DNA from 3 places in the Picosynechococcus sp. NKBG15041c genome. Region 2 is predicted to be linked to each of the others. Evidence: predicted binding sites of a transcription regulator. Region 2 holds the regulator's gene; each other region holds the start of a gene.
What was found. Region 2 encodes HrcA, which represses chaperone genes, less so after heat shock. Its sites were predicted from a motif close to TTAGCACTCNNANNNTNNGAGTGCTAA; they were not measured.
Positions count from the first base shown of each region.

Region 1 (10,803 bases), 730 kb from region 2:
CATTCGGTTCGGACACACTAATTCAGGCGTTAAATTTTTTTCACTCCCGATCATCCAGCCCTATTTCCCCGTCCAAGAGCTTAATTAAAAACGCCAAGAAGCAGAACTAAAACGCCAGCAAGAGCAACAGTTATGCTTTAGGGACAGAAGATAAAACAGTGCAACTCCAGGCCAAGTTCCGGGAACTGGGCATTGATCCAGAAGCAGAATAAATCCACCGAGAGCAACAGGCTATGATGAGCATCAAGCTTTTTCAGATCTGAGCGTTCATGCACCCGATTCGCCTCACCTTATTTTTTATTGGCCTGAGTATCATTCTCGGGCTGATGTTGTGGTTGGTGAATTCTCTCTATCGCCTTTATCTCCAGGTGTCTTTTACGGCGCCTTTCCTGGCCAATGTGCTGATTTTGGTGTTGATTGTGCTGATGGGATTGATTCTCTGGACATTTTGGCGCTATTTCAATGTATTCAATGTCAATCGGCGTAAAACGCCCCGTTCTGGCCGGAAAGTTAGCACCTATCAGCCCAAGTTACCTGCTGAAAAAACAGAGGTGGCTGCTGCTAACCTGCGCACGATTCAGCAGCAGGTGAACCAAATCCAGGATAAAGTCGCCCAGAAAGTGCTGTTGAGTCGTTCCCAGGAGATCCAAGCGAGCTTTGAGCGACAAGAATTGCAGGTGGCGGTGTTTGGTACAGGGTCAGCGGGAAAAACATCCCTGGTGAATGCGCTGATCGGTCAGATGGTGGGCAATGTGGAGGCGACTATGGGCACGACCCAGACGGGTCAAGCCTATCGCCTCAAGCTAAAAGGGGTCGATCGCCAAATTTTAATCACCGATACGCCAGGGATTCTGGAAGCGGGGGAAGGGGGGATCCAACGCGATCGCCTGGCGCGGGAATTGGCCACCAATGCAGATTTGCTGATTTTTGTGGTGGATAACGACCTGCGTCAATCGGAATATGATCCCCTCTGTGATCTGGCGGAAATCGGCAAGCGATCGCTCCTCGTCTTTAACAAAATTGATTTGTACACCGCCGAAGATCAAGCGCTGATTGGCGATCGTCTCAAGGCCAAAGTAAGCCACCTGATTAACCCTCAGGATGTGGTGTTTGTCTGCGCCAATCCTCAACCCTTTGAACTGGAAGATGGCGAAATTTTTACCCCAGAAACCGACGTGATGCCCCTCGTAAAACGCTTGGCCGTCGTCCTGCGGGCAGAAGGGGATGATCTGCTGGCGGATAATTTACTCTTGCAATCCCAGCGCCTAGGGGAAGAAGCCCGCAAAATTATCGAATATCAACGGCGAAAACAAGCAGAACAGGTGATCGAGCGCTACCAGTGGATTGGGGCCGGGGTGATCGCCGTAACCCCTTTGCCCGTGGTGGATATGCTGGCGACGGCGGCGGTCAATGCCCAGATGGTGATGGAAATTGGCCGGGTCTATGGCTGCGAAATCGATGGCGATCGCGGCAAAGAATTAGCCGTTTCCCTGGGGAAGACCCTCGTCAGTTTGGGGGTGGTAAAAGGAGCAGTAGAAATTCTCGCGAAAATTCTCCAGACCAATGTGGCCACTTATCTCGTTGGTAAAGCGATCCAGGGGGTGACAGCCGCTTACCTCACACGCATTGCCGGCAAGAGCTTTATTGAATACTTTCGCCATGACCAGGATTGGGGCGACGGCGGGATCACCGAGGTGGTGCAGGAGCAATTTAAGCTCAGTAAAAAGGACGAATTTGTCAAAGATTTTGTCGGCGATGCAATCCTCAAAGTCGTGAATCCTTTCAAGGAAGTTTGGCAGATCGACCTAGAAGAAGATCCAGAATTAGCCGAGCTGGAATGGACTACGCCCCAGCGGCGACGGCAGGACGATTGGTAGGTTTTGTTGAGGCAGACTTTTATGACAATCCAGCGACAGATCGATTGGCAAAAATTAGCAGAGATCCACGAACTCAAGGAATTTTTTGCGGCCGACTTTAGGGGCTTTCAAGGAGAAATTACCCAGCAATTGCAAGGCCTCGATCAGTTTCCCCCGGCAACCCTGGAAAAATTGGCAAAATTGCGTGCCCTCGAGGTGACCAACGGGATCACCCAATGGGCCTATCGACGGGGGGCAGACCAAGCGCTGTCCATTGAGCAAACCCGCCAGTGCATGAACATGGTGATGGGGTTTATGAAAAATGTGGAATTGACCTTTCCGAGCATTGGCACGATCGCCTTTAGCGATTGGGAAAAGGACTATGTGCGGCGGGTGCGGGGGCTGTACATTGATGCGTTTAAAAATAATGTTCCCGGGGCAGAACTGGCGTTCCATGCTATTTCTACCGCCCAATTTATCGCCTGTGGTCAGCAGAGATTGAATGGGGCGATCGCCCTCGTAGAACAGGATTACGGCGAGTTATTTTCAAGCTACTTTATCGAGCGGATGAAAAAATATATCGGCGCTTACCTAGATAGTTTTAGCGAAAGCCCATAAGATCCAAGACTGCGCCTTAATGGCATTGGGGAGAACGAATCAGCGATGAAAATTCAGGCAGTGGACTACACAACCCTGGTGGCAGTGGTCACAGAGTTGCAGCGGGACTGGGTGCCAGCCCGGCTGGAGCAAGTTTATCAATATGACAAACAAACCCTCTGTTTGGCCCTGCGCACCCTGGAAAAACGGGAATGGCTCTGGCTGTCGTGGCACCCCCAGGCGGCCCGGCTCCATCTAGGCGATCGCCCCCCCAGAGACCCCGATACCTTCACCTTTAGCGACCAACTGCGCCACTTAATCAAAGGGTCAGCCCTATTGGGCATTGCCCTGATTCAACCCTGGGAACGGGTGGTGGATTTTCAGTTTGGCGATCGCCCCGGAGAACCACCCCAATGGCATTTATACGTTGAAATTATGGGGAAGCACAGCAATGTGATCCTCGCCAACGCTGACCAGCAGATTGTCACCACCGCCCAGCAAATCAGTGGCGATCGCTCTGCTGTCCGCCCAGTCCAAACGGGGCAGCCCTACGAATTTCCCCCCGCGCTGACGAAAACAGCCCCCAACCTGACAGAATCCCCTGAGCGCTGGCAGGAACGGATCGCCCTGTTGCCAAAACCGCTCAAAAAACAAATCCTCGAAAATTACCGGGGCGTCAGTCCGATGCTATTGGCAGGGATGATCCAAGCCGCCCAGCTCAACCCGGAGCAAAACACCGACAGCCTCACCCCGAACAATTGGCAAAGCCTTTTCCAACAATGGCAACGGTGGCTCACCTGTTTAGAACAGCGGCAATTTTGCTTTACAGCCCAGGGGGATCAATATCAAGTGATTCCTTGGGGAACGAATGAGCCGCCCTGCTTACCTTTGCAGCAAAGCCTCAATACCTACTACCAAAGCCGTCTCAACCAGCAAAACTTCCAACAACTCCACCATCAACTCCAGCAAAAAGTAACTGGCCTACTCGATAAACTGGGGCAAAAAGCCAAACTCTTTAAAAATCGTCTGACAGAATCCACTGAAGCAGAGCAATATCGCCAGTGGGGGGACCTGATGATGACCTATCTCCACGAATGGCAACCGGGGTTAAGGGAAATTGCCCTGACAGATTTTGTTTCGGGAGCTCTGGTCAAAATCCCCCTCCAGCCCGATAAAAACGCAGTGCAAAATGCCCAAGCTTTCTATAAACAACACCAAAAGCTCAAGCGAGCGAGTCAGATTGTGCAACCCCTGCTTGCAGAAGTAGAAGGGGAGATCCATTACCTCGAACAGATTGAGGCAAGCCTTGGGCAAATTGCCAGCTACCAGGAGGCGATCGACCTAGAAGCCTTGCAGGAAATTCAAGGGGAACTGATTCAAGGGGGCTACCTCAAAACCAACCGGGAACCCAGCGCGAAAAAAGAAGTTTCTAAGCCTCACATTTACAGCACGCCAGGGGGGGCGGAACTCTGGATCGGGCGCAATAATCAGCAAAATGATCACCTAACCTTCCGGGTTGCGAATGATTATGACCTTTGGTTCCACAGCCAGGAAATTCCTGGTAGTCATGTTTTATTGCGCCTCGAGCCCGGCACAGTCCCCGATGCGGCAGAATTGCAATGGGCGGCGGATTTTGCGGCCTACTACAGCCGGGCGAGCCAAAGCGAACAGGTGCCGATCGTTTATACCAAACCCAAAAATGTCTATAAGCCCAAGGGCACAAAACCAGGCATGTGTATTTATAAGCAGGAAACGATTCTCTGGGGGCAACCCCAACGGGCAAAACAGGCGATCGCCCAGCTTAAAACAGCCACCGCCACCAAAGAAAATTTGGATCGTTCCCAAAAGTAGGGGCACTGGTTTCGGTTCATGGGGGGAAAAGGTATGTAATCCCTCACTTGATTTTTAGGAGAAAAAATGCTTCTTAAACCCTAAATGCATCTCAAATCTTTTCCAGGCAAGACTTTCGGCTATTTTGACCACAGTCGCTATAAAACATTAGCAGTCGCCCCCTAGGAGTGCTAAATTTGCTAGTGACGTAAAATTTTATAGCAAGAATTCCTATGGCTAAGATTGTCTCTTTTAAGGATGACTCCCGCCGCTCCCTCGAAGCTGGCATTAATGCCCTCGCCGATGCGGTCAAAATTACGTTAGGGCCTAAGGGTCGCAACGTATTACTCGAAAAGCAGTACGGTGCACCCCAGATCGTGAACGATGGGATCACCGTCGCCAAGGAAATTGAACTCAGTGACCCGCTGCAAAATACTGGTGCTCGCTTGATCCGAGAAGTCGCTTCCAGAACAAATGACAGCGCTGGGGATGGCACCACCACCGCCACCGTCATGGCCCAAGCTCTGATTCGTGAAGGTCTGAAGAATGTGACTGCTGGCGCTAACCCCATGTCTCTCCGCCGGGGGATTGATGCCGCAGTGAAATTTCTCGTGAAAGAAGTAGCCGCGATCGCCAAGCCCGTTGAAGGGGATGCGATCGCCCAGGTTGCTGCTGTTTCTGCCGGGAACGACGAAGAAGTGGGCCAAATGATCTCCGATGCCATGGCCAAGGTCACCAAAGATGGCGTGATCACCGTTGAAGAATCTAAATCCCTCGCCACCGAACTGGACGTAGTAGAAGGGATGCAACTCGATCGCGGTTACATCTCCCCCTATTTCGTCACCGACCAAGAGCGCCAAATCGTTGAGTTTGAAAATCCCTACATTCTGCTCACCGACAAGAAAATTTCGGCGATCGCCGACCTCGTTCCTGCCCTCGAACAGGTAGCCCGTTCCGGTCGTCCCCTGTTGATCATCGCTGAAGATCTGGAAGGGGAAGCCCTCGCTACCCTCGTGGTGAACAAAGCCCGGGGCGTTCTCAATGCCGCTGCGATCAAAGCGCCCAGTTTTGGCGATCGCCGTAAGCAAATGCTCCAGGATATCGCTGTGCTCACCGGTGGCCGCGTGATCTCCGAAGAAGTGGGTCTGAGCCTTGAGGCGATCGAGCTGGATATGCTCGGCACCGCTGAAAAAATCACGATCAGCAAAGAAGAAACCACCATCGTTTCCGGTGGCGGCAGCAAAGCTGACATCGATGCCCGGGTTGGTCAAATTCGGAAGCAACTGGCTGAAACCGACTCCGAATACGACATGGAGAAACTCCAGGAGCGCATCGCTAAACTGGCGGGTGGTGTCGCCGTGATCAAAGTCGGCGCGGCCACTGAAACCGAACTCAAAGATCGCAAGCTCCGCATCGAAGATGCCCTCAACGCCACCAAAGCGGCTGTGGAAGAAGGCATTGTTCCTGGTGGTGGCACAACCTTGATCCACCTGGCCGGGAAACTGACTGCCGTGAAAGACAGCCTCAGTGACGCCGAGGAAAAATTAGGGGTCGACATTGTGGCCCGCGCCCTCGAAGCGCCCCTCCGCCAGTTGGCCAATAATGCTGGGGTTGAAGGCTCTGTCGTCGTTGAACGGGTCCGTAATAGCGAAGCCAACATTGGCTACAATGCTGCCACTAACGAATATGTTGACATGATCGCCGCTGGGATTATTGACCCGGCCAAGGTCGTTCGTTCCGTGCTGCAAAATGCCGCTTCTATCGCGGGTATGGTGATCACCACTGAAGCCCTCGTTGTCGAGAAGCCCGAACCGGAAGCGGCTGCCCCTGACATGGGTGGCGGCATGCCTGGTATGGGTGGCATGGGCGGCATGGGAATGCCCGGTATGGGGATGATGTAATTTAATCGCTGGATCTTTCCGTAAAAAATCCAGCGATTAAATCATCTAAATAAGTTAATGGGGCATCCTCTGGGATGCCTTTTTTGCGGTCTATGAGTATTCTTCTGGCTCAAGCTAACACGGCGTAATTTAGGCAAGCTCTCCGCCTGCAAGCTTGATTTTAGAAGGATGCTGCCATCGAACTTTAATGGGGGCGATCGCCCACCTGGGTCCCAGAGGATTGCTCTAACCAATAATCTAATACTTCTTTGAGAGTCTGGGGGTTGAGGGGCTTACTTAGATAGTCATCCATGCCCGCTGCAAGACATTTATCCCGATCGCCTTTCATCGCGTTAGCAGTTAGGGCAATAATCGGGATCTGGCGATGGCGATCGCCCCCTTCCCCTTGGCGAATAAATTGGGTCGCTTGGTAACCATTCATTTTTGGCATGAGGCAATCCATCAAAATCAAATCATAGGGCTGAGTTTGGCTTACTTTTTGGAGAATATAGAGTGCTTCCAGGCCATCTACGGCGGTATCAACCTCGAATCCCAATTTTTGGCAGAGGCCCCGGGCAATGATTTGATTGACTTTGTTGTCCTCCACCAGCAGGAGTCGTGGTTTAGGCTGATCTCGCAAAGGCTCACCAACGATAACAGAGGGGGACTTGGGAGTCGTCGCCCTGACCGGGGTTGTTGGGCGGCAAGCGGCCCAGAGCTGATGCGGTAACACCGGCTTCGTGAGATAACGCACAGGGATTGTTTTCGGTAGCCCGAGGCCCTGTAGATCTTCATAGAGGTGGTAGGTTAACAGCAAAATTTGCGCAATGGGTCGGGGAGCATTGGCTTGGAGTTGTTCAATCTGAGTACCCATTTCGATAGTGCCAACGCCATAGTCTAGGATCAAAAATAGGTTGTCCCGGGTGGGGGGCTGGGTTTCCCAGAGGAGCACTGCCTCCTGGAGACTCGTTGCAGGTCGGACAACGACATCCCAAGTTTCTAGCTGTGCCTGAAGAACACTCCGTTGTTGGGGATGTTCTATCACCAACAGCACTTCAAGATCATGGAGTTGCTCCGTGGCGATCGCCGCGGCTGCGTCGAGGGCCGGCTGGAGGGTAACACTAAACGTAAAGCAGCTCCCTTTCCCTGGGGTGCTCGTCGCCCCAATAGTACCACCCATAAGTTCACAGAGCCGCTGGGTAATTGCCAGCCCGAGCCCTGTACCACCGTAGCGCCGGGTCGTCCCCATATCCAGTTGGGTGAATGGTTGAAAGAGACGCTCCAACTGTTCAGCAGCCATGCCAATGCCCGTATCACTCACGGCCCCTTCTAAACAGAGGAGATCGCCCTGGGGTTGGACACGGATACGAATCACAACTGCGCCTTGTTCTGTAAATTTGATCGCGTTACTGACGAGATTCAATAAAATTTGGCGCAGGCGACCAGGATCTCCTCGTACCGCACTACAGCGAATTTCGTGTAGATCAAAAATCAATTGAATACTTTTTTCTTGCGCAGTGAAGACAATGGTTTTCGCAAAATTCTCAAAAAATTGATACAAATCAAACTCCACCACTTCTAACTGGAGTTTGCCCGCATCAATCTTCGAAAAATCGAGAATATCGTTGAGCAAAAAGAGTAAAGATTCTGCACTGGAAAGGGCCACAAGAATATTGTTTTCTTGCTCTGGGGTGAGATCGGTATAGCGCAATAAATTGAGCATACCGATGACGCCGTTCATGGGGGTGCGAATTTCATGGCTCATGGTGGCGAGAAACATGCTCTTGGCAGTGGCCGCAGCTTCGGCGGCTTCTTTCGCCAGGATTAAATCTTGTTCAGTTCGTTTGCGATCGCTAATATCACTATGAGTCCCGATCACGCGCAACGGTTCCCCTGTCTCAGTGCGTTGAATCACCTTGCCCCGGTCAAGGACCCATTTGTAAGTATTATCTTTGCAGCGAATTCGATGTTCATTACGGTAAACATCTGTTTGGTTTGAAAAATGAGCCTGAATATCGTGAAAAACCAACGCTAAATCATCGGGGTGAACGCGGCTTTCCCATTCCGAGAGGGTGTCCCCAATTTCCTGATCCGCGTAGCCCAACATCGCTTTCCATTGCCGCGAGAAAAAGACTTTATCGGTTTGGGCATTCCAGTCCCAGACCCCATCCCCAGAGCCTTCGAGGGCAAACTGCCACCGGAGTTCACTTTCCCGGAGGGCCTGTTCTGCCAAGATTCTTTCGGTAATGTCGAGGGCTGTGCCAAAAAAACGGATAATTTTGCCTGTGGTGTCTTTTTGGCTACTGCCACGCGCTTCATGGTGAAAAATTTGCCCGTCAGCCAACTGAACCCGGTATTGGATGGTATAGCTTTCTCCGGTGGCGATCGCCTGCTCAACACAAGTTTTGAGTCGTTCTCGATCTTCTGGATGAATTAAAGCCCAATGTGCGTCGTAGCTGGGAGGGCATTGGCCGGGGTCGAGACCAAACATTCGCATCAATTCTCGGGACCAATAGAGTTGCCCGGTGATGATATCTAATTCCCAACTACCGATGTGGGCGAGACGCTGGGCTTCTTGGAGGAAAGATTCATTTTGTTTGAGCTGTTCTTCGATTTGCTTACGGGCGGTGAAGTCAATGTGAGAACCCACCATGCGCACGGGCTCTCCTGCCTCTGTCCAATCAATCACTTTGCCGGAGCAGATCACCCAAACGGTTGAACCATCTCGATGGTGATAGCGCACTTCGTTATAGAACGGAATTTCACCATGGCTGGCGATATGGGCGGCCAGATTTTGATTGACGGCTTCTAAATCTTCTGGAAAGATCAGCCGCTGCCAAGATTCTGGACAATTGGGTAGTTCATGGTCTTCATAGCCCAGCATTTTTTTGAGACTGGGGCTAAGATATTCGGTGTTTTTGATCAAGTGCCAATCCCAGTAGCCCGCCAAGGCATTTTCAAAGATTTCTTCAAGGATCTTCAGCTCGTGGGCAAGGGTGTCATTTTGGGATCCAACGGTGACATCTTGATCCCGGAGGAGTTGTTGGAGGCGATCGCCTGGGAGTATTTTGAGGGGTAAGCCTTGGTCATCGACAATGACCAAAAAAGAAAAATTTTGTCCCTGGAGCTGTTGGGCGATCGCCTGGATTTGCGCAGGGTCGGCATCGGCACGGATGACCCATGGTAACTGCATAATCGCGGCGGCGGTCAAGGTTTGAGGATCTTCCCCTCGGGCGATCGCCCCCATGATGTCCCTAGGGCTAACGACGCCGAGGCGTTGCGGAGCCGCCTTCACCAACACCGCCACCAGATCTGTATTTTCCCAAAACAAAGCCCCCAATGCCTGAAGCGATGTGTCAGGGGACACAAGCACTGGTGGATAAGTTGAAGCAGCGTCCAGCTCAAGGTCGAATAAGGGGGCCATAGATATGGACATAGCAAAAATAGCCCGGGATTGAATGACAAAAGTTGAAGGCTAGATTTTTATTTTAAAAAACCCTACAAATTATTTTATCGAGCTGAGCTAAAAATATTGTTTTTCTAAGATAAAACCAACAAATCTTTATTGGTAATTACCCAAACTGATTTTTTCTGAAACCTGGGGGGTGTTCGTGTTTAAAATCAATTCTGTTAAAGCAATGAAAACACTTTGGGTGCGGGCTAAAATCTTGGGCACTATCTTTATTGTAACTTCATTTAACAGGGGCTCTGGCTTTTTAACCATTCATAATCTTGGTCTTGACTTTTTTGATTTTTCTTGGGTGAAATTAAAACTTGGTAGCCAGATTTTTTCTTGCATTTTTGATAATAAAGCCGCATTAAGTTGATGTGGGGAACGCGACATTCTGTCCATTTATTATCGGTAGCCCGGACTTTTTTGGCCCCATGGGTTTGACCATCGAGAATATCCTTTAGGGCTTTGATCAACGTTGCCAGATTTTCGGGCTGTTCTGCAAGGATCTGGAGGGAATCTCGTAGCAGGGTAATTTCGGGCAACAGGGCATTGACCAGGGCCTGAATTTGCTCGAGGTTGAGGCGATCGCCTTTTGGGTCGGTGGCAGTTTCTGGCGCTTGGGCCTGTTGCTGGAGATTAAATAACAAAATTTTTTGTTGCTCTAGATCCACAGCGTAATCTTGTAGTTGGGCCTGGAGCTGACTGATTTCTGCTTCTTTAGCTTTGACAACATCCCGCTGGGACGCCGCCAAAGATTCAAGAATTTCGTCGATGTCACGGTTATTTTCCCGGAGTTTCGTCTGGTTCGCCCGGTTGAGGGCCTGGGCCTGGTGCAATTTTTTTTCGAGGTCTACCTGGGCCTGCATTTCTCGCTGGAGACGCTGTTCGAGGTTGGCGATCGCCTGCTGAAAATTCTGAGCTTGGGTTGTGATTTCCCCATCATAGGTTTGGGCCTGGAGTTGCAACTGCGCTTCATAGGCTTCCTGTTGGGCCGCAAAACTTTTTTTTAGTTTCAAAATTTCCTGCTTTTGGAAAGGCCGCAGCGCAAAAAATAACCCAATTCCCCCTAGGCCAAGACCCCAAAAAAAAGAAAAATCCATAACCACCGCTGCTTTTTTTCGCCGTTAGCTTTTCTCCAATTTAGCCCAAGGACACCCGGATTTAGAGCCCCGTAGAACCGAACCCT
Region 1 is NZ_AP040363.1:2,833,325-2,844,127, reverse strand. It holds gene ACZ45B_RS13625 (YcjF family protein) at 270-1,877, shown strand; gene ACZ45B_RS13620 (hypothetical protein) at 1,899-2,474, shown strand; gene ACZ45B_RS13615 (Rqc2 family fibronectin-binding protein) at 2,526-4,304, shown strand; gene groL (chaperonin GroEL) at 4,517-6,184, shown strand; gene ACZ45B_RS13605 (PAS domain-containing protein) at 6,369-9,587, opposite strand; gene ACZ45B_RS13600 (hypothetical protein) at 9,860-10,717, opposite strand; gene dut (dUTP diphosphatase) at 10,779-10,803, opposite strand, start outside.
Region 1: groL (chaperonin GroEL) is a predicted target of HrcA. The motif match lies at 4,452-4,478, and genes of this name have one in related genera.

Region 2 (10,803 bases):
TACCGACAATTTCTGCTTCGGGGTTGAGATGGATTAAATATTCTGTCCCTACCCCCGTACCACAACCGGCGTCGAGGATGCGAATTTTGTCCGTGGCGGGCTTGCGACCAGTGCAAAAGTTGTAGGCTGCCTGCCAATGCCAGCGCCAGTTGTATCCTGGAGGCGGTTCGTCCAATAAGGGTTCCGGCGGGAAGGGATAGGTGTTGTAGAGATTACGGACAGCTTGTTGGCGATCGCTCTGGTTAGTCATGGGGGAAAAGCTGGGGACAGATTTATGCACCGAAAACAGTACAGGTCACATTGTGCAACCTTGATCCCCAGTTTTCCTGAATTTCTGACATACTTCTTAATAAATTTCGTGTCCGGGCCGGAAACGTTCTACCCTAAAGTCTAGCTAACCGATAAACATCTCATTTAATAAAGCACTTGGGAGAAGCGATCGCCAAAGGGAACCCGAAAACTCTTGCTGACTTTCTCCCCTATTTCGCTATAAATTGAACATTTTTGATTGGAGATAGTTGAAAATCCATGACGATTAAGGCCAGTGGTGGAAGCTCTCTAGCCCGCCCTCAGTTATATCAAACCGTTCCCCTCTCCAATATTTCCCAGGCAGAGCAGCAAGATCGCTACCTGGAAACGGGAGAGCTAACGGCCCTAAAAACGTTTTATGACTCTGGACTCAAGCGTTTGGCGATCGCCCAAGCGATAAAGCAGAGTGCCCAGCTCATCGTCTCCCGGGCCGCAAACCGGATTTTTGCCGGCGGCTCTCCCCTTGCCTATCTTGATCAACCCGAAACCGATGACGACGGGAGCGACCTCGGCGTGACCCTGGCTGTTGGTGATGCCAGTGGTACCCAAGGGGGGATTCTTGGGGGCGTTAAAAGCTTGTTCCTCGGTTCCGGTGGCGGCAAAATCCCCGCTGGTTTCCGACCCATTAGTGTTTCCCGCTATGGCCCCCGCAATATGACCAAGTCCCTGCGGGATATGGCTTGGTTTTTGCGCTACACAACCTACGCGATCGTTGCCGGTGATCCCAGTATTCTCGTGGTCAACACTCGCGGCCTAAAAGAGGTTATTGAAAAAGCCTGTTCTATCCCTGCAACCCTTGTGGCTTTACAGGAGATGAAGGCGGCCTCGCTAGATCTATTCCGGGGCGATCGCGAAGCCCAAGAAACAGTGGTGCAGTATTTCGACGTGTTGATCACCGAAATGCAGACCCAAGGGCCCAATGATAAGCTGCGTCAACGGCCCAAAATCGATGCCCAAGGCTTACAGTTACCCCAGAGCTACTTCAATGCCGCTGAAAAGCGCCAGAAGTTTGTCATGAAGCCTGGTCTCTCTGCCCTAGAGAAAAATTCTGTTGTTAAAGCCGCCTACCGCCAGATTTTCGAGCGTGACATTACCCGCGCCTACAGCCAATCTATTTCTTACTTGGAGTCCCAGGTAAAAAATAACGACATTTCCATGAAGGAATTTGTCCGCCGCTTGGCAAAATCTCCCCTGTACCGCAAGCAGTTCTTTGAGCCGTTCATCAATAGCCGCGCCTTAGAACTCGCTTTCCGCCATATTCTTGGCCGTGGCCCCTCTTCTCGCGAAGAAGTGCAGCAGTATTTTGCGATCGTCTCCAATGGTGGTTTACCCGCCCTGGTTGACGCCCTGGTCGACTCCCAAGAATATGCCGATTACTTTGGCGAAGAAACTGTCCCTTACATCCGTGGCCTTGGCCAAGAAGCTCAAGAATGTCGCAACTGGGGGATGCAGCAGGACCTGTTCAAATACAGCGCGCCTTTCCGCAAAGTACCTCAGTTCATCACGACATTTGCTAGCTACAACCAGCCCCTGCCAGATCAACATGTTTACGGCTCTGGCAACGATGCCCTGGAAATTCAGTTTGGGGCGATCTTCCCGAAAGCAACCCGCAACCCCAGTACTAGCCCTGCACCCTTCAGTAAGGACACCCGGCGAATTTTGATTCACCGTGGCCCTGGCATCAATAACCAACTGAGCAACCCCCGTGCCCGGGCAACTCAACCTGGCACCCTCGGCGCGAAGGTATTCCGTCTGAACAACGAGCTGCCGGCGGGTAAAACCACCAACGTCAGTTTCTCAGAGAGTGCTACCCAAAAAGTGATTGACGCCGCCTATCGCCAAGTCTTTGGGCGCATGGTCTATGCTGGTCAGCGCCAAAAAGTTGCGGAAATCAAACTGGAAAACGGTGAAATTACCCTCCGGGAATTCATCCGCGCTTTAGCAAAATCTGATGTCTTCCGGAATACCTACTGGTCTTCTCTGTATGTGACCAAAGCGGTTGAATACATCCACCGTCGTCTGTTGGGTCGCCCCACCTACGGCCGCAAGGAAATCAACAGCTACTTTGACCTCTGCGCGAAGAAAGGTTTTTACGCCCTTGTCGATGCGATCATCGATAGCAAAGAGTATGAAGAAGCTTTCGGTGAGGACACTGTTCCCTACGAACGCTACTTAACGCCTGGTGGTTACTCTCTTCGCCAGACTCGTCCTGGAGCGATTCGTGAAGATGTGGGGGCAAGAGTCCAGGTTGAGAAGACCGAACGCTTTATTGAGTTGGGCACTTCTAGCACGAAGAATCTGCCTGTCACGGATGTGGAAGCCCGCCTCAAGCAGGGGGTAAATGTTCAGCGCCAACAAACGAAGGCCTTTAAGCTGACAGATACCTTTAATAAGGTGGAGCTAAAAACAGCGATCGCCGCCGCCTATCGTCAGGTCTTTGAGCGGGATATCGAGCCCTACATTGTGGAAGCACAATTCACCGCCCTCGAAAGCAAACTGGGCAACCGTGAGATCAACATGAAGGAATTCATCGAAGGTCTCGGCTGCTCTGAGTTGTACCAGAAGGAATTCTACACTCCCTATCCCAACACAAAAGTGATTGAAATGGGGACCAAACATTTCCTTGGCCGGGCTCCCTTAGATCAGCAGGAGATCCGTAAGTATAACCAAATTCTGGCGGCCCAAGGCCTGAAGGCATTCGTTAGCGCGATGGTCAACAGCATGGAATACCTCGATAACTTTGGAGAAGACACCGTGCCCTTCCGTCGTTTCCCGACCTTGCCAGCGGCCAACTTCCCGAATACGGAAAGACTATACAACCAGCTCACTAAGCAAAACCGTGACATTGTCGTTCCTAGTTTTGAACCGGCAGTCAAACGCTAATGTTTGAATGCCTCCAAGTGCGGCGTTAAATCCTTAAAAATTGCCCTCCTTTCTAATACAGAAAGGAGGGCAGTGCTTTATTGCTATTTTAAGGCTTACTAGTTAATGGGATTTATTGACGATCGCCAAGGGGGAAACCATCGCAAAATGCCGCGATAATTCAATTATTGAGAGATTTGGAGTACGTAGGGCGCTTGACTTGCACTGCCCCCTCGTTCAAAGCTGCCAATGAAGACTTGGTAGCGACCAGGATTCCAAGCGCCACCAATTTCGGCGGGAATACCACTGGCTGGATCGGCGATCGCACAGAAAGGCGCAGCATTCGGATCGTCAGCATTTTTGACTAAAATCGTGAAGGGCCGGGAAACACCGCCATTGGCATCAACAACGCTCAAATTTAGAGACATTAAGCCATTGCCATTGATACGGAAGGTATGGTTTGGACTGCCAGAAATCCAACCACAGAAATTGCTATTCACTGATCCCCCTGCCTGGCCAGTAATGGTGCCATTAAAAGCTTCATTAGATGTGATGCTCCCATTGGCGGCGATCGTAAAAGTTGCTGGGCCAGCGATCGCCCGTGGGGTCATGATCCCGATACTGGCAGTAAGGGCTAGCAAGGTTGCCCCTGCGATGGTTTTAGCAGAGAATATTTTCATGGTTGCCCCCTGGGTTGCAATAACGTTAAATAATTCGTCAGAAAATCAACGCCTAGTTCCGATGAAGCCTTAGGTTCAAAAAAGTTCCTTCAGCTACTTTTATGCAAAGATTCATTAAGTGCCCAAAAGAGTCTCAATAAAAGATTACGAACTGAATTAACAGGTACATCTTTGGGTCATATTGTTTGGAAAATTTGAGCAAAATTTTCAGCTACATTATTATCATAAACAATCTCAGGGCTTTCCCCCAGGAAGCCAATCTATTCTTTTTTCAGGAGATATCCATGAGTCGAATTTACGTCTTACTGTTCAATGCGCGGACGGAAAATGAAGGGATTCACACACTACAAACAGGCGATCGCAATAAAATCTTAATGTTCGAAGATGAAGATGACGCTACGCGCTTCGGACTGATGCTAGAAGCCCAAGACTTCCCTTCAGTATCTATCGAAGCCATGGACGAAGAGGATATTATCGAGTTTTGCCGCGATGCAGACTATGATTGGCAACGAATCGCTGCTGGGGAATTAGCGACCCCTCCCGAAGCAAATGTGGCAGATTTAGATTGGGATCCTGAGGGCAATCACCAGAAGCCTGCTTCGACAAAAGAAGAAGCAGATCTGGCAGACCTAGATCGGATTCGTCGTCAATTGGAAGGACTTTTGTAATGGGGCCGGGGGGCTAGAGGGAGAGCATTTTGATGCCAAGGGCGATTAAGATACCACCCCCAAAAAATTCAACTTTTTCCCCTAGATGCCCAGAGATTTTCTTCGCTAAAAATAAGCCGACATAAGTAGCCAAAAAAGCGGCGGCCCCGATACCAAGAGAGTAAGGAATAGCAGGTTTTTCTAAGAGACCAAGGGAAACACCAACACCTAAAGAGTCAATGCTGGTAATGCTGGAGACAAATACAATCTTCCAGAGGCTATGGGTTTTTATGGGGGAGGTTGTTCCTTCTTCTGGTTTTGCAGAACGCATTTCCCAGTAGGCGTTGTAGCACATATGCCCCCCAACCAAGACCAGTAGGGTAAAGGCAACCCAGTGATCATAGGCGACGATAACATCTTGGGCAAAATGGCCTAAAAGGAATCCTAAGGCGATCGCCCCACCCTCTGACAACCCAGAACTTAGGGCAAAAAAGAGGGCCCGCTGTCGGGAAAAATTCCTTCCCCCCAAGGCCAAGGCAGCAGAGAGGGAATCAATGCTCAGCGCCAAAGCGAAAATTGGAATGTTCCATTCAAAGCCCATAAAAGTTTCGGCGATCGCCAGCCAAATTGTTTGCGGTTCCCACTATAAACGAAAAACAATGACTTGATTTATCATTGTTTTTTCATAATTTAGCTATATTAAATTGCAGGGTTTAAATTGTTAGAAAGATAGTCAGCGGTGGCTTCCACGAGGGCGATCGCATTTTCATAAAACATTCGTGTGGGGCCAATCACGGCAACACTGCCGACGGGGATTTCTTCTTGGTAGTAATTCGCAGAAATTAAGGCACAGGTTTTCATCGGTTCGAGGGGATTTTCTGCGCCAATGTGAATTAAGGTGTGGCGATCGCCCAATAAATTATCAAACAACACAGGCAGCAATTGTTCCTGTCGCGCTTCGATCAGATGTAAAAGGGTTTGTAACTGTTCAATTTGAGAAAATTCCGGTTGGCGCAAGACTTCAGAAATGCCGCGCACTAAAATTGGCGTAGAAATAACACTGGGAGCGACTTGGGAAATTTTTTGACAAATAGTTTGTAAAAGCTCAGCACAGTGGCGAAAATTTTGATCCAGCGATTCTAAATCGAGATGGGCAATCTCTTGGAGCGATCGCCCTTGGAGATGGTGATTCAAAAAATTTGACAACACTTCCAATTCCGCACTATCACAGTCAATGGTGAGGGGAATCGATTGGGGCTGAAAGCTATCGGTCACGACGATCATCATGATCCGTTGGGGAGCGATCGCCAGTAACTGCAAATATCTTAACCGCGCATTATTTTTGTGGGGAACGGTGATCAAGGCAATATAGCCACTAAGAGTTGCCAAAATCTGTGTTGCCCGTTGGAGTGTCGATTCCAAACCCCAAAATTCCTCAGATTGTTCCTGCAAGGTATAGCTCGCTTGTTGGCGCTTGTTTGGATTTGGGGTCACCAGTTCATCCACATAAAGGCGATAGCCAGAATCCGACGGAATTCGCCCCGCAGACACATGGGGTTGATACAAAAACCCTGCCTTTTCGAGTTTGCCCATTACGTTGCGCACCGTGGCGGAACTGACCTGAAAATCATATTCCTCCACAAGGGTTTTAGACCCCACAGGCTCGGCAGTGGAAATGTAATGGTTTACCGTTGCCCGAAAAATATGTTGATAGCGGGGGCTGAGAATTTTCTGAGCAACCATATGCAAACAAATGTGATCTTAATACCAAGAAATGTAAAGAGATTCTTAAAAAAATGCAGCTTTGTTAATAAAGATTTAAGGTCTGAATTGGGGTTAGTATAGCCTATCTGTTCCTAGTAGCGTGGTAATTGACGATCGACACTAAGAGCATAGCTGTGAATCCCGCCAGCAATATTAATGACGTTTACGAAGCCGTTTTGGAGCAGCCATTGGCACATTTGAGCGGAGCGCACCCCGTGGTGACAGAGGACGTAAGTTTCAGCGGTGGGATCAAAATCGACGGCAATGCGGGGTGACCATTGTTCAAATTGGCTCAGGGGCAAATTTTGAAATCCTTCGAGGGCAACGATTTCTAGCTCAAAAGGCTCTCGCACATCAATCAGTTGTAGGGCTTTCATTTCGGCATAGCGTTGGGCAAAAGCATCGGGCTGAATTTCACGGATGGTTAGGCGATCGCTCACGGTTTGTCTACTCCTGAAAATGGCAAAGAAAAATTTTGTGAATCTTTCTCTTCACTTTAGGAACTTTCTTGGGTGAATTGCTAGGGGATCTTGATTTTGGCGACGGAATTGGGGCGCAAAGTTAAGGAGTATTGCAGTTCCCCGGTGGAGACGGTCAAGGAAATTTGGGGATGGTACAAGTAACGGTAGAGGCTCTAAATCTTTCGTCCTAACTTTGTTGGTTGCACAGGCTAAAGCCATTTTCTTTGTTCTTCATCTGTGATTGATAACGATTCTCTTTTTAAGAAACAGCGATTAATTTTTCTTGAGTTTGTATGGACTTTGCTAATTTCCCGTGGTTAACCACGATTATTTTATTTCCGATCGCCGCTGCCCTGCTGCTGCCAATCATCCCTGACAAGGATGGTAAAACGGTGCGCTGGTATGCCCTAACGATTGGCCTAATCAATTTCAGTATCATTGTGGCGGCATTTTATACCAGCTACGATTTCAGCAATCCAAATCTGCAACTGGTGGAAAGTTATCAGTGGGTGGAGGCGATCGATCTGCGCTGGTCTGTGGGGGCTGATGGGTTGTCGATGCCGTTGATTTTGCTGACGGGGTTTATCACCACCTTGGCAACCTTGGCGGCATGGCCCGTGACCTTTAAGCCGAAACTGTTTTATTTCCTGATGCTGTTGATGTACGGCGGACAAATTGCCGTGTTTGCGGTGCAGGATATGCTCCTGTTTTTCTTCACCTGGGAGCTGGAACTAGTGCCGGTGTACCTCATCCTCTCCATTTGGGGCGGTAAAAAACGGCTCTACGCAGCAACGAAATTCATCCTCTATACGGCGGGTGGTTCGCTGTTTATCCTGATTGCAGCCCTGACGATGGCGTTCTACGGGGATACGGTCACCTTCGATATGACGGCGATCGCCCACAAGGATTTCGGGCTAAATCTGCAACTGTTGCTCTACGGTGGTTTACTGATTGCCTATGGGGTCAAACTGCCGATTTTCCCATTGCATACATGGTTACCCGATGCCCACGGTGAAGCCACAGCCCCTGCGCACATGCTCCTCGCCGGCATCCTCTTGAAAATGGGTGGATATGCCCTCCTGCGGATGAATGCCGGAATGTTACCCGATGCCCATGCAGTATTTGGACCTGTCCTCGTGATTTTGGGTGTGGTGAATATTGTCTACGCGGCGTTAACCTCCTTTGCCCAGCGCAACCTCAAGCGAAAAATTGCCTATTCCTCCATTTCCCACATGGGTTTTGTGTTGATTGGGATGGCATCCTTTACCGATTTGGGAACCAGTGGCGCAATGCTGCAAATGATTTCCCATGGGTTAATCGGGGCGAGTCTCTTCTTTATGGTCGGCGCAACCTATGACCGTACCCACACGCTGATGCTCGATGAAATGGGCGGTGTCGGCAAGCAAATGAAGAAAATTTTCGCCATGTGGACAACCTGTTCGATGGCTTCCCTCGCCCTCCCTGGGATGAGTGGTTTCGTTGCTGAACTGATGGTGTTTGTCGGTTTTGCCACTAGCGATGCTTACAACCCAACCTTCCGCGTGATTATTGTTTTCTTGGCGGCGATCGGGGTAATTTTAACGCCGATTTATCTACTTTCAATGTTGCGGGAAATCCTCTATGGACCCGAAAACAAAGAGCTTGTGGAACATGAAAAACTCGTTGATGCGGAACCCCGTGAAGTGTTTGTGATTGCCTGCCTCTTAATTCCGATTATTGGGATTGGTGTTTATCCAAAAGCGGTTACTCAAATTTATGCTTCAACAACGGAGCAGTTAACCCAAGTGTTACGGGCTTCTGTGCCCAGTCTCAATCAAACGGCTAAAGCTACGAATTTTGATGTCGCAGTTCTCCGCGCTCCAGATATTCAATAATTAATTCTTAAAACAACAAGAGGCGGTGTGCTATTTTGCCCCGTCTTTTTTATTGTAAATTATCTTTTTTAACTATGCCTATTCAGGACACAATATTAATTGGATTTTTAAGTGCCCTATTAACTGCATCTGCCACTCTTTTGGGAGTTTGGCTATCTAATAAAGGACAAAAAGAGAGGCTTGAAACCCAAATCAAAAATGACAATATATTACAGCATCAAAAATTAGAGTGAGAAAAGCTAGAAGAATTATTTTCATCAGTGACAAACTGGTCAAAAGAAAGTTACTTCATGAATCAGAATTTCATAAATCCAGACAATATTACTGATTCAGTATTCGATAAAACAAAAGAAATTCAAGATTTGAACTACATTACAAAAATAGAAATGCTTTTATTTTTATACTTTCCAGAGTTTATTGATGACTTTAAAAAACTCGACGATCTAAGCAAAAAACTAAAATCAGATTTTAGAGAAGCATGTATAGCATTCGACCTATACAAAACAGATCCAAAACCTATTATCAAAAAAATAGAGCTTCTAAATATAGATTTACCTGTTCCTTCTGAAGAAGCTATATCAACACTTGATCAACTTACTCATTCTCAAGGAAAATTTTTAGAATTTATACATGAATTTCAAAAAAGAATATCCCAAAAGGGTATCAACAAATTTTCATGATTTTGGGTTTTCATTATAAAGCCCATTAATGTTCCTTTATTTATTTTGTGTGTCACGATGTGTCGGCACACTACAGCTTATGAGATTAGTGATCATCGTCCTCCACGCTCTAGGCATTAGATAATAAATTCCTAAAGTGAAAAGGGACGGTATAAAATATCATACCGTCTTCTTTATTAGTTAAAAAAATAAGCCTCCCATTGAACCACCAATAGATCCTCTAATTGCACATCCCAAGGCTGCCTTAAACGTAAATTGAGCAATTTTTAAAGCTAATTCTTGAATTTCCTGATCTAAATTTTGCCATATCTCATCTTCAAGAAATCTTTCATCATAAAATTCTTCTTCCTCTTCTTCTTCATCTAACAAGTAATCCTCATTCTCTATTTCGGACATTCGGGTATCATATGCAATCTCAATTTCTTGCTGTAGACGCTTAATAGCTTTCAATGTTGCTTCATTTTTGCCAGATCCGATAGCTGTTACTTGAAAATCTTCATGAGTAAGTGTGGCTTCAAAAAGACCATTAACAATAGGCTTGATTTTTAAATTCATACTGATAAATGAAACTAAAAAGAACAATTTTCAATTCAAAAAGTGATTGTCGATCTTACAAGACATATTCATAGAATATATTGAATAAATAAAGATTTCATAGGGTATGTCAATGAAATAAAATATGTTTTTTATGATATTGATTGGATTTGTGCGTTACGTTATGCCAACACATGCTACTGTTTATGGGGGGTAGTGATTCTCTTCTCTTGATCAAATTAGGAGATCTTTGATTAGGCAATCTTCTGTTCTCGATTGAATTAGACATTTATTAAATTTGCAATCTTCTCCAAATATTCATTAACCTCAAGACTGTGCGCTTTAGTAAAAAGTTCGAGTGTTTCTAATTTTGTGCTTTCACCATTTTCAATCCGGCTGACCTGTCGCATAGAAACACCCTTAATATCCGATTGATGTAATTTGTACTGTTCACGAAGCTTGGCGATCGCCTGACCAAAAGCCTTATCATGACTCAATTTCAGAGCCTCAGCTTTTTGTCTCCATACTGGATCAACGGCACAACGAAACGCATCTAAATCAAGATGAATATCTGCTTTTTCCCAATACAAATAACTGCCATCGATATCGACTTCAAAATCACCTCGATCTTCAGGTGCAATGCATTTGAGTGCATTCATCGAGTCAAAAGGAATTTCTAATTTTTCCATTGCACAACTGAAAACTAATAAATAATCATCAATGGCGATCGCCTCAGCAATCAAATCATTTTGAGCTCTCATTAACCATGCATTAATGACGCGCTTGGGCAAATTTTGATTTTTATGCACAAGCATATTTCATATAATGTGTAAATTAGCTTGATTAAACATTTGCGGCAATCATCTAGAATCTATATCTTCGCTTACAAATAAAGCACATAGGTGATGTTTATTATTTGCAACTCTGACAATTTCAGCAACGGCTGGTAAACTACTGACTGCCATAGATATCATTAAAATCGATTAACCTTG
Region 2 is NZ_AP040363.1:2,106,255-2,117,057, reverse strand. It holds gene ACZ45B_RS10165 (class I SAM-dependent methyltransferase) at 1-250, opposite strand, end outside; gene ACZ45B_RS10160 (phycobilisome rod-core linker polypeptide) at 529-3,192, shown strand; gene ACZ45B_RS10155 (hypothetical protein) at 3,357-3,851, opposite strand; gene ACZ45B_RS10150 (DUF3110 domain-containing protein) at 4,136-4,519, shown strand; gene ACZ45B_RS10145 (manganese efflux pump MntP) at 4,533-5,099, opposite strand; gene hrcA (heat-inducible transcriptional repressor HrcA) at 5,198-6,241, opposite strand; gene ACZ45B_RS10135 (rhodanese-like domain-containing protein) at 6,355-6,702, opposite strand; gene ACZ45B_RS10130 (NAD(P)H-quinone oxidoreductase subunit 4) at 7,017-8,597, shown strand; gene ACZ45B_RS10125 (hypothetical protein) at 8,672-8,830, shown strand; gene ACZ45B_RS10120 (hypothetical protein) at 8,888-9,277, shown strand; gene ACZ45B_RS10115 (hypothetical protein) at 9,458-9,832, opposite strand; gene ACZ45B_RS10110 (helix-turn-helix transcriptional regulator) at 10,093-10,626, opposite strand; gene ACZ45B_RS10105 (MauE/DoxX family redox-associated membrane protein) at 10,785-10,803, opposite strand, start outside.

Region 3 (10,803 bases), 960 kb from region 2:
CAGGTGGATGTAAACCTAAACGATAAATAAGCTCTCCATAATCTCGATCAAAAGTCAGGATAATTCGCTGCTCACCCACTGCATTAGACAAAACTTCCGCGTCAGAAATTCCTGATGAGTCTTCTACAATTGCAACAATATCAATATTTCGTTTTCGCAGTAACTACACACTCGCTAAAGGAAAATTTTCGTTGGCTAAAAACTTCATCAACTTGCTTCTGATAAAGGAATAGCCATATAGAGGAATTCGTCTCTCATGCACTCAGCAGTAAAAGAAAAGACTGCGCGAATTGATTCTGATGTTAGAGACGGATAGTTTTCTAATATCTCAGCTTCAGACCATCCATTCGCAAAAAGATTCAAAAGGAATTCAATAGAAATTCTAGTTTCTTTAATTACAAGTTTGCCGACTAAAATATTAGGGTTTGAATGAATATAATTTTGCCAATTCATAATTATATAAATTAGTCAAACATAAAAAATACTTAATGGCAAATAAAACTCATAGCATTATATCTTTGTCCGTATATATTTTTCCTCCTTTTATAAAACCTAGTTTGCCAAGCTCATCCATAAATAAATGATCAATAATACTTAAAGATGTGTCTATCCATTCATCAACTGTTTCAATTGAGATTTTTGTTGGTTTTTGAGATGATTCACTTGCCAGATCGGCCCGATGTACAATTTTATGTCGTCTTTCCATCATTTCAGAGAGTATAGGGAAACATTGTTTCGGTAAGCTATCAACTGGTATGTCAACCTTGCTTAATATTGTTATTAAATTTTTTACCGAATTAATACTTTGCCCAGCCAAATATTTTTTTATGGACTGATTGATTAATGATTGACAATCTAAACTCTCTAAATCTTCTTTTATTCCTAAATTTTCACAAATTATTTTTCTACAAAAAAAATCTATTTTCTCATTGCGATAATTCATTAAATCAGATAATGAGATCTTACTTGGATAAATAATATTTAGAGCCTTGACGGGATCTTGAGAAAGCTTGAAACTTACAAATTCACGTATTACATCTTCAAAAATCGCGTGAAAAAAAACAATTGAAACACGAGTGATTTCATCAATTTGTGATTGGGTAATATCTTGGACTTTCCTATTTACAAGCTCTTGATTAATAATATTTGAACTCCGCTGATCTTTTGCTTGAAAGTTTTCCAGTCGATTAACAATATTCATTAAAACAAATAAGCGTTTTTTGTTGTTGACAAAACGAGTGAATATAGTTCGAATACTGATGATGTGTTTTTGCCGCAAAATTTGATCCATGAATAATATCTGACTCGTTGCTCATTAATGTTTAAAAAAATCAAACTTATTTGAGCAAAGTCACCTGCTTTTATGAATTTTATAATAAGCAATATCTTACAAAAAATCCCTCTGAAATATATTCAAAGGGATAAAACTTAAATTAATTTAGTTTTGTAGATTTTGAAGTTAAGCTTTAGTAGTCGAAGTCACCGCCACCGGGAGCCGCTGCCGCTTTGTCTTTTTCGGGCTTGTCAACGACGATGCACTCAGTGGTGAGTACCATGCCAGCGATAGAAGCCGCATTCTGAGTTGCAGAACGAGTCACTTTTGCGGGGTCAACAATCCCAGCTTCGAGCATGTCAACGAATTCGTTAGTTGCAGCGTTGAAGCCGATGTTGAAGTCTTTTTCCTTTACGCGCTCAGCAATCACGGCGCCGTTTTGACCAGCGTTCTCAGCAATGCGCTTCAGGGGCGCAGTTAAGGCGCGGGCAACGATCAATGCACCAGTGAGTTGTTCCGCAGAAAGGGTGTTGTTCGCCCAAGTTTCGAGTTCAGGAGCGAGGTGTGCGAGGGTTGTGCCACCACCAGGAACGATCCCTTCTTCCACAGCTGCCTTAGTGGCGTTGATGGCATCTTCAAGACGGAGCTTGCGATCCTTCATCTCAGTTTCGGTTGCAGCACCGACTTTGATTACAGCAACACCACCAGAGAGCTTGGCTAAACGCTCTTGGAGCTTTTCCTTGTCATAGGAAGAATCAGATTCTTCGATTTGACGGCGGATTTGCTCACAGCGGGATTTCACAGCAACTTCATTGCCATCGGCGACGATGGTGGTGTTGTCCTTGGTGATAGTGATGCGGCGAGCTTTACCGAGCATGTCAACGCTGGTGTTTTCGAGCTTAAGGCCTGCGTCTTCGGTGATCAATTGACCGCCAGTGAGGACGGCAATGTCTTCGAGCATTTGCTTACGGCGATCGCCAAAACCGGGTGCTTTTACCGCAGCAACGTTGAGAACGCCACGGAGACGGTTAACCACGAGGGTAGCAAGGGCTTCTTTCTCGATGTCTTCGGCGATGATGACGAGGGGCTTACCTTGGCGAGCAACCTGTTCGAGGACGGGAACGAGGTCTTGAACGAGGGTGATTTTCTTGTCGGTGATGAGGATGAAGGGATCTTCCAGAACCGCTTCCATGCGCTCAGTGTCGGTGACGAAGTAGGGGGAGGTGTAACCTTTGTCGAAACGCATCCCTTCGGTGATTTCGAGTTCGGTTTCCATGGACTTGCCTTCTTCGAGGGAGATGACGCCCTCTTTGCCGACTTTATCCATGGCTTGGGCAATCATGTCACCCACTTCTTTGTCATTCCCGGCAGAGATGGCACCCACTTGGGCGATCGCCGTGGAAGATTCAACGGGACGAGACACTTCTTTGATGCGACCCACAAGGAATTCAGTCGCTTTGTCGATCCCACGTTTGATGGCGATCGGGTTAGCGCCAGCAGCAACGTTACGCAGGCCTTCTTTGACCATCGCATGGGCCAAAACAGTTGCGGTGGTTGTGCCATCACCAGCTACATCATTGGTTTTAGACGCCGCTTGACGAATCAAAGCAACACCAGTGTTTTCGATGTGATCTTCGAGTTCGATTTCCTTGGCGATCGTGACACCATCGTTCACGATTTGGGGCGCGCCGAATTTCTTTTCGAGGACAACGTTACGACCTTTGGGGCCGAGGGTGACTGCAACGGCTTCAGCGAGGAGGTCAATGCCTTTTTCGAGGGCGCGGCGGGCATCTTCGTTGTAAATAATAGATTTAGCCATAATGATTGAATTTCTAGGTTGAACGTTTTATGAGGAAAAAATAGAAAAGATCTGAAACGACGGTTTAGGTCGAACCTAAAAATACTTACGCAACGGTTGCGAGGATATCTTTCTCAGAGAGGAGCACATAGTCATCGCCACTGAGTTTGATATCAGTACCAGCGTACTTGGAGTAGAGAACTTTATCACCAACTTTGACATCAATGGCAGAGCGGCTACCATCATCGTTGCGCTTGCCTTCACCAACGGCAACAACTTCACCGATTTGGGGCTTTTCTTTCGCGCTATCGGGCAGGAGGATGCCACCAGCAGTTTTTTCTTCAGATTCGCTGACCTTTACGAAAACGCGATCGCCAAGGGGCTTGAGGGTAGAAACATTGATGCTAATTGCGGCCATGGATAATTTCTCCAGATCAATAAACGACTAAAGTTAGTTGGATTGAAGTTTAGCACTCTCAATCTCTGAGTGCTAATTTAACGGAGAGATTTAAAAACAGACAACTACTGCTAATGTACGGGTTCCCGAACTGTGGCTTATGGGAGAGTAGAGCCCAACTTTTGGCGACAATATCCCTGGGAAGGATGCACCCTCCCTGTTTTAGATTCAGTCCCATGGCTAAGGAATTTATTGCTTCACGATCGCCCCAAAATCTGCGAGGACCCGGGCGTGGTTCCGTAGGAGGCCCAAAAGATTGAGGCGATTTTCCTGCACGGCTGGGTCTTCTGCCATGACGAGGACGCTATCTTCTCCATCGAAAAACCGTTCCACCGTGGGCGCTAGGGCTGCTAAGCCATCAATAAGCTTTTGGTAATCTCGTTCTGTGCGGGCCACTTCGGTGGTGGGGACAAGGTCGACTAAACCCGCATAGAGATCCCGCTCAGAATTTTGTTCGAATTTATCGGCGTTAATTACCCCAGTCGGATCGAGAATGGCTGTGCTAAGGGCGCCTTTCATCGCCAATTTTGCAGAACGATTGACGGTGGGATAGATTTTTTCCAGTTGTCCATCGTCACGGATGCTCTGTAAAAAGGCCGCGCGATCGCCCACATCGAGGAGATCCGTTAAGGCCCGTTCGGTGTATTCTGCATCGTCGCTTCCTAGGACTGCATTTACCAGGTCATAGTCAATGCCTTTTTCCTGGAGCAGGGTTTGGATCCGCTGAATAAAGAAGCTTTGCAACGCTGCCAGGGGAGAGGGTTTATCGGGGTGGGCCGTGACAAAATCCTTCGCGCCCTGGGCCAGCAGTTCCGCGAGGTTAATCTCGAGGCCCGCCTCCCAAGCCACGGTGACGATCGCATTGGCCGCCCGTCTGAGGGCAAAGGGATCCGAAGACCCCGTCGGGATCATCCCCAGGCCAAAAATACTCACCAATGTATCCAGGCGATCGCCCATGCCCACCACTTGGCCAGCGAGGGTTTGGGGCAGCATGTCATCGGCGTTGCGGGGCAGATAATGTTCAAAAATCCCCTCAGCAACGGCGGGCGCTTCCCCACTGACCAGGGCATATTTTTGACCCATGATCCCCTGTAATTCCGGGAATTCATAGACCATCTGCGTCACCAAATCCGCCTTACAGAGCATCGCTGTGCTGGCAATAATTTCTTTATCTTCGTCAGAAACCCCAAGCTGTTCGGCGATCTGCTGGGACATTTCCATAATCCGATCCACCTTGTGGCGCATCGTCCCTAATTCCTCCTGGAAGGTGACGGCTTCCAGTTGGGGCAGATAGGTTTCTAAATGATCATCACAATCGGCCCGGTAGAAAAACTGACCATCTGCTAGCCGCGCTCGGATCACCCGGCCATTCCCAGCGGCGATAATCGCTGACTTCTGGGGGTCACCATTGGAGATGGTGATAAATTTCGGCAATAGTTTGGTTTTATCTTGGCGATCGCGCACCGCAAAGTAGCGTTGATGGGTGACCATCACCGTTGTAATTACTTCTGGAGGGAGCTCTAAAAATTCCGTTTCAATGTCCCCGACCACTGCCGTAGGATATTCCACCAAATTCACCACCTCAGCAAGGAGATCAGTCGGCATCTCGGCTTCGCCACCAATCTCTGCCGCCGCCGCTTTTACTCCAGCAACAATTTTTTCTTCCCTCACCTGGGGATCTACTTCCACAAAGGCTTGTTGCAAGGTAGCTACATAATCAGTGGCACTATTTAAGGTCACATCCCCTTGAGATAAAATCCGGTGTCCACGAGAAATACGACCCGCTTCTAACCTACCGGAGCCATTCACCAGTTCCAGGGGCAAAACAGTTTCATTCCAGAGGGAAACTAACCAACGGATCGGCCGGGGAAAGCGCAGATCACCATCAGCCCAGCGCATAAAGCGTCTGCCTTCGAGGGCCGTAAACCAGCCCAAAGCCAACTCTTGTAAAATTTCTGGCGTCGGCCGACCGAGGGTTTTCTTCTGCACAAACACAAAATCACCCTTTTCTGTGGGGCGCACTTCCAAAGCCGACAGCTCAACCCCTTGTTTTCTAGCAAAACCTTCGGCGGCCTTGGTGGGCTGACCATCTTTAAATGCTGCAGAGGCGGGGGGGCCTTTAATTTCTTCTTCGCGATCGCCTTGCTGGTCTGGCAACCCTGCAATTAAAACCGCCAGACGACGAGGGGTACCATAGACTTTGATTTCGTCCGGGGCGAGAAAATGCTCCGCCAAGCTTTCTGTGACGCGGGTCTGCAATTGGGCGATCGCCGCCGCGACAAAATCAGCAGGGAGTTCTTCTGTACCAACTTCAATGAGGTAGGTTGCCATGGGAAACGAAATCAGGTCAATAATGAATCTTGATTAGTTTACCGTGAAGCCACAGGAAAAATAGTCTCCATGGCAATTCAATATCCCCGCAGCAAGAAAAAGCGAGCCTTAGCCGTTCTTGAAAAACTCTATGAACTCTATCCCGATGCCACCTGTAGCTTGGACTATGAAACGCCAGTGCAACTGATGGTGGCGACGATCCTTTCAGCCCAATGTACTGACGAGCGCGTCAATAAAGTGACACCTGCACTGTTTGCCCGATTCCCTGATGCGGCGGCCTTCGCGGGGGGAGACCTCGAAGAAATTGAACAACTGGTGCGGTCAACGGGGTTCTATCGCAACAAAGCGAAAAATATCCAGGGAGCTTGCCAACGCATTATGGCGGTTTTCCAAGGGGAAGTGCCCCAAACCATGGAGGAGCTGCTCACGTTACCTGGGGTAGCCCGGAAAACCGCTAATGTTGTTCTCGCCCATGCCTTTGGAATTTGTGCGGGGGTGACGGTGGATACCCATGTGAAACGCTTGAGTAACCGACTGCGCCTGACAAAATCTGACAATCCAGTGCAAATCGAACGGGATTTGATGAAGCTAATCCCCCAACCGGAATGGGAAAACTGGTCCATTCGTCTGATTTACCATGGGCGCGCGGTTTGTAACGCCCGGAAGCCCCGCTGTGGTGATTGTGCGATCGCCCATCTTTGCCCTTCTGCACCAAAGGCTTAAATTTAGACAAAATCTATGACAGGCAACGGCTAGGCACTAGCTGGATTCGTCCAGCATCCATCTCTGCCATCAGCAGTTCTAGGGCTTCATAGTCCTCGGCAGAAACATGGCCTAGTCGGGTTAATTCAGAGTTGATGCCCTGTTCAATTTCGGGGGTCATTTGTTTAATGAAAAGGGCTTTTTCTACTAAACGACGGATCACAAATGGCGTATTCATAATGGCAATCAACTTCCCTCAAAAGAAATGAATTTCACCACAATATAAGTGTGCTTTTATTGTCGCTTATTTCAGCCCAAGAATAAACGATGAAATGGCTTAGATATAGAATATCTACTTGAAAACTTTTGCATTTCTAAGAAAATTTACGTAACTCTTCCCTGTTCTTAAATATTTTTTAAACTTTGGGGCTCTCTTTTAAGGAGAAATGTAAAAAATCATACATTTTCAAAGGAATAAAAAATCTTTTAAGTAAAACACAAACCAGTTCAGGATAAGTTATCATCTCTACCTATTCTCAATCATTACCCTTATTATCATTTTTATTGATTACTCTGATGAAACCTTTGTGGATTTTCCTGGGTCTATGGGGTGATTCAATCGTCTATTCGATAAAAGCTTTGATTGAGACAATCAAGTCACTGGGGAAGTTCCCCTAGGGAGAATCTACATGATGGAAATGAGTCGACGGACTGTAGTTTTGCGCCCAAGTCATGCCCTAACCGCCGAAAACTTCGAGGATTTTTGGCGATCGCTCCATGGGGCTATTCATGATGGAGAAACCACAGAAATCCTGGTTGATTTGCATCAAGTCGAGTTCATTGACAGTGCGGTAGCAGTGGTATTGGGCCAAGGGGCCAAGTTAGCAGAGGCCCATGGAAAGCGCTTGGGATGCTTCGGCGGCAATTATCAGGTGCGCATGGTGCTAGAGGTCACAGGTATGGAGCAATTCGTCACAATTTTTGGGGATGAAAGTGAATTTTTCGGAGACATTGCCCCTTTGATGGCAGCCTAAGATCCCACGAACTCTCCGGTATAATGGGGGACTGAATTGCTTTCCTTAACTCCCTTGGAGGTTCATCACCTGTGGCAATGGCTCCCTGTCTTCCCCAACCTGCTGATTATGAAGCGCTAATTACGACGGATATTTTCAAGCCAGCCCGCTATCTCGGTAATGAATTAGGGGCAGTTCATAAGCCTTGGGACGAAGCGCTCATCCGCTGGGTACTGACTTATCCAGAGGTCTATGAAGTGGGGTCCTCTAATCTGGGTCATATCTTGCTCTACAACGTGATCAATGCCCAACCCCGCCAATTGTGCGATCGCACCTATCTGCCTGCCGCTGACCTGAGCGAAAAATTAAAAGAAAAAAATCTGCCCTTGTTTGCCCTCGAATCCAGGCGATCGCTCCAAGAGTTTGACATCCTCGGCTTTAGTTTGAGCTATGAACTGGGAGCAACCAATATTCTCGAAATGCTCTCCCTGGCCCAAATTCCCCTCACCTGGCAGGAACGGGAAGCGGGAGATTATCCCTTCATTTTTGCTGGGGGACAAACGGCGACTTCCAACCCCGAACCCTACACCGATTTTTTTGATTTCATCGTTCTGGGTGATGGGGAAGAACTCCTACCGGAAGTGGGTTTTGTTTTAGAAGAAGCCAAGATTAATGGTTTAACGAAGGAAGCAACCCTATTAGATCTGGCCCAAGTGCCTGGGGTTTATGTGCCCCGCTTTTATGAAATGGTGGCGGATGGTTCTGTGCATCCAACCCGCCCGGAAGTGCCCAAACGAATTTTGCGCCGCGTTGCCACACCGATTCCGGCCTACTCCATCGGCCTCGTCCCCTACATCGAAACAATCCACGATCGCCTGACGGTGGAAATTCGCCGCGGTTGTACCCGGGGTTGTCGGTTTTGCCAACCGGGAATGCTCACGCGGCCCGCGACAGATGTGGAACCAGAAAAGGTGGTCGATGCCATTGAGCAAGGCATGCGGGCGACGGGTTACAACGAATTTTCTCTCCTTTCTCTCAGTTGCTCCGATTACTTGTCCTTACCTGCGGTGGGGGTCGAGATCAAAAATCGCCTCAAGGACGAAAATATTTCCCTGTCGCTACCCAGCCAGCGGGTCGATCGCTTCGATGAAAATATCGCCAACATTATCGGTGGCACGCGTAAATCAGGTTTAACCTTTGCGCCCGAGGCTGGCACCCAACGGATGCGGGATGTGATTAATAAAGGTTTGACCAACGAAGAACTGCTCAGGGGCATCCAAACGGCGGTGAAAGAGGGCTGGGATAAGGTCAAGCTTTATTTCATGATTGGTCTGCCTGGGGAAACGGATCTTGATGTGCTGGGCATTGCGGAAACGGTGCAGTGGCTACGCCGGGAATGTGCCAATCTCAGTAACCGTCGCCTGAATTTCAACATCACCATTTCTAATTTCACGCCTAAACCCCATACACCTTTCCAGTGGCATTCCGTTTCTACGGCGGAATTTAAACGCAAACAGGAGCTGTTACGGGAAGCTTTCCGACCGATCCGGGGTGTGAAGGTGAACTACACTGATGTGCGCATTTCGGCCATGGAGGACTTTGTCGGTCGGGGCGATCGCCGACTGGGTAAAGTCGTCCGCCGCGCCTGGGAGCTGGGGGCGGGGATGGATTCCTGGTGGGAAAATTTAGCCAAAGCCTATGGCGCTTGGGAGCAGGCGATCGCCGAATCAGACCTTACTTGGAAATATCGCAAAGTCGAAAGCGGTGAGTGGAATGTCTTTGAAACCACCGACAGTGATCCCCTCGATGCGCCTTTGCCCTGGGATCATCTGAATACAGGCATTGATAAGCAATGGTTGAAAGATGATCTCCAGCGGGCCCTCGAAGCAGCGATCGTCCCTGACTGTGCCTTTGATGGCTGTTCCCATTGCGGCGTTTGTAGCACTGATTTTGGTCACAATATCGTTTACCAACCGCCCGAAATCCCTGAATTTGTGGGTCAATTTCAAAAGGATCAAGAGCGTCTGCAACGGCTCCGGGTCCGGTTTGGCAAACAGGGGGACATGCGCTTGGTGAGCCACCTGGATTTAGTCCGCCTCTTTGACCGGGCCGTGCGCCGTGCTTCGATTCCTGTGGCTTTTACCAACGGTTTTCACCCCAGTCCCCGCATTTCCATCGCCAATGCTCTTACTTTAGGGGCGACCAGTACTGGGGAAATTATCGATTTTGAGCTGCGCCAGATTCTGGGTTTAGAAGATTTCCGGCAACGCTTGGCGGAACAGCTGCCCGTGGATATGCCCATCTACCACATCGAAGAAGTGCCCGTCCACTCCAAGGCAGCAACGGCGCTGCTCACGGAAGCAGAATACCTCATCGATCTAGCTACCGATGAACCGGTGACCGCTGAACAGTGGGAAACCTGGCTGGAAACCATCCGCCAGACCCCGGAAATTTTTCTAGAAAAGAAAACTAAATCTGGCAAGACAAAGCAGCTCAATCTCCGGGAAATGCTGACGGCGATCGCCCTTGAGCAAGTGATTAGTCCCACCCAAGTGAAACTCCGTTATCGCGGCAGTTGTCGCAATGATGGCACTTTATTACAAGCAGATCACATTGTTCACATGTTGACCCAACTGACCGGGGTAACCTATGAACTCCACCAGACCCACCGCGCCCAAATGTTCCTCCAGGAGGAGAGCGCCGCCTCTGCCAACTAATAATCCCATTCACTGTGATGTCTCGGTTAAGGCAAGAAACTGTTCTGCGGCTTCACGCATGGCCGGGGCGATCGCCTGGAGATCTTCCCGGTTGGCGAGGTAGGTATCAAGGGCATTCATCGGGTCAAGGGATTCACCGAGGCCCAACTCTGGTAGGCGAGGGCGGGACAATTGGCTGACTAGTTCTGCCTGGAGGAAAACTTGGTGGGCAGAATTTAAACTTTTTCTTAGAACACGTAGGTTAATCTGATCACTTTGCTCCGGGCGGATTCTATAAATTAAGCGCACGACCCGATCTACCACAGGGAATTGCTGAATTTCTGCGAGAATATCCGCCTCTGGTTGCTCTGATTCACTGACATCAATTTTGATGGTGAGAAACTCGCGGACAGGCAAAGGGAAAAATTTCCAGTCGGTTTGACCTTTACTGAGTTTGATTAATACATAGCCTTTATCTTCTTTTTCTTCGCTGAAATCCACCCGTTCGATGCTGCCGGGATAAATAATCGGCG
Region 3 is NZ_AP040363.1:222,915-233,717, forward strand. It holds gene ACZ45B_RS01080 (DUF5615 family PIN-like protein) at 1-160, opposite strand, end outside; gene ACZ45B_RS01085 (DUF433 domain-containing protein) at 208-453, opposite strand; gene ACZ45B_RS01090 (HEPN domain-containing protein) at 503-1,291, opposite strand; gene groL (chaperonin GroEL) at 1,467-3,092, opposite strand; gene groES (co-chaperone GroES) at 3,178-3,489, opposite strand; gene glyS (glycine--tRNA ligase subunit beta) at 3,718-5,859, opposite strand; gene nth (endonuclease III) at 5,929-6,582, shown strand; gene ACZ45B_RS01115 (hypothetical protein) at 6,596-6,799, opposite strand; gene ACZ45B_RS01120 (STAS domain-containing protein) at 7,251-7,595, shown strand; gene ACZ45B_RS01125 (TIGR03960 family B12-binding radical SAM protein) at 7,673-10,291, shown strand; gene sbcD (exonuclease subunit SbcD) at 10,301-10,803, opposite strand, start outside.
Region 3: groES (co-chaperone GroES) is a predicted target of HrcA. The motif match lies at 3,539-3,565, and genes of this name have one in related genera.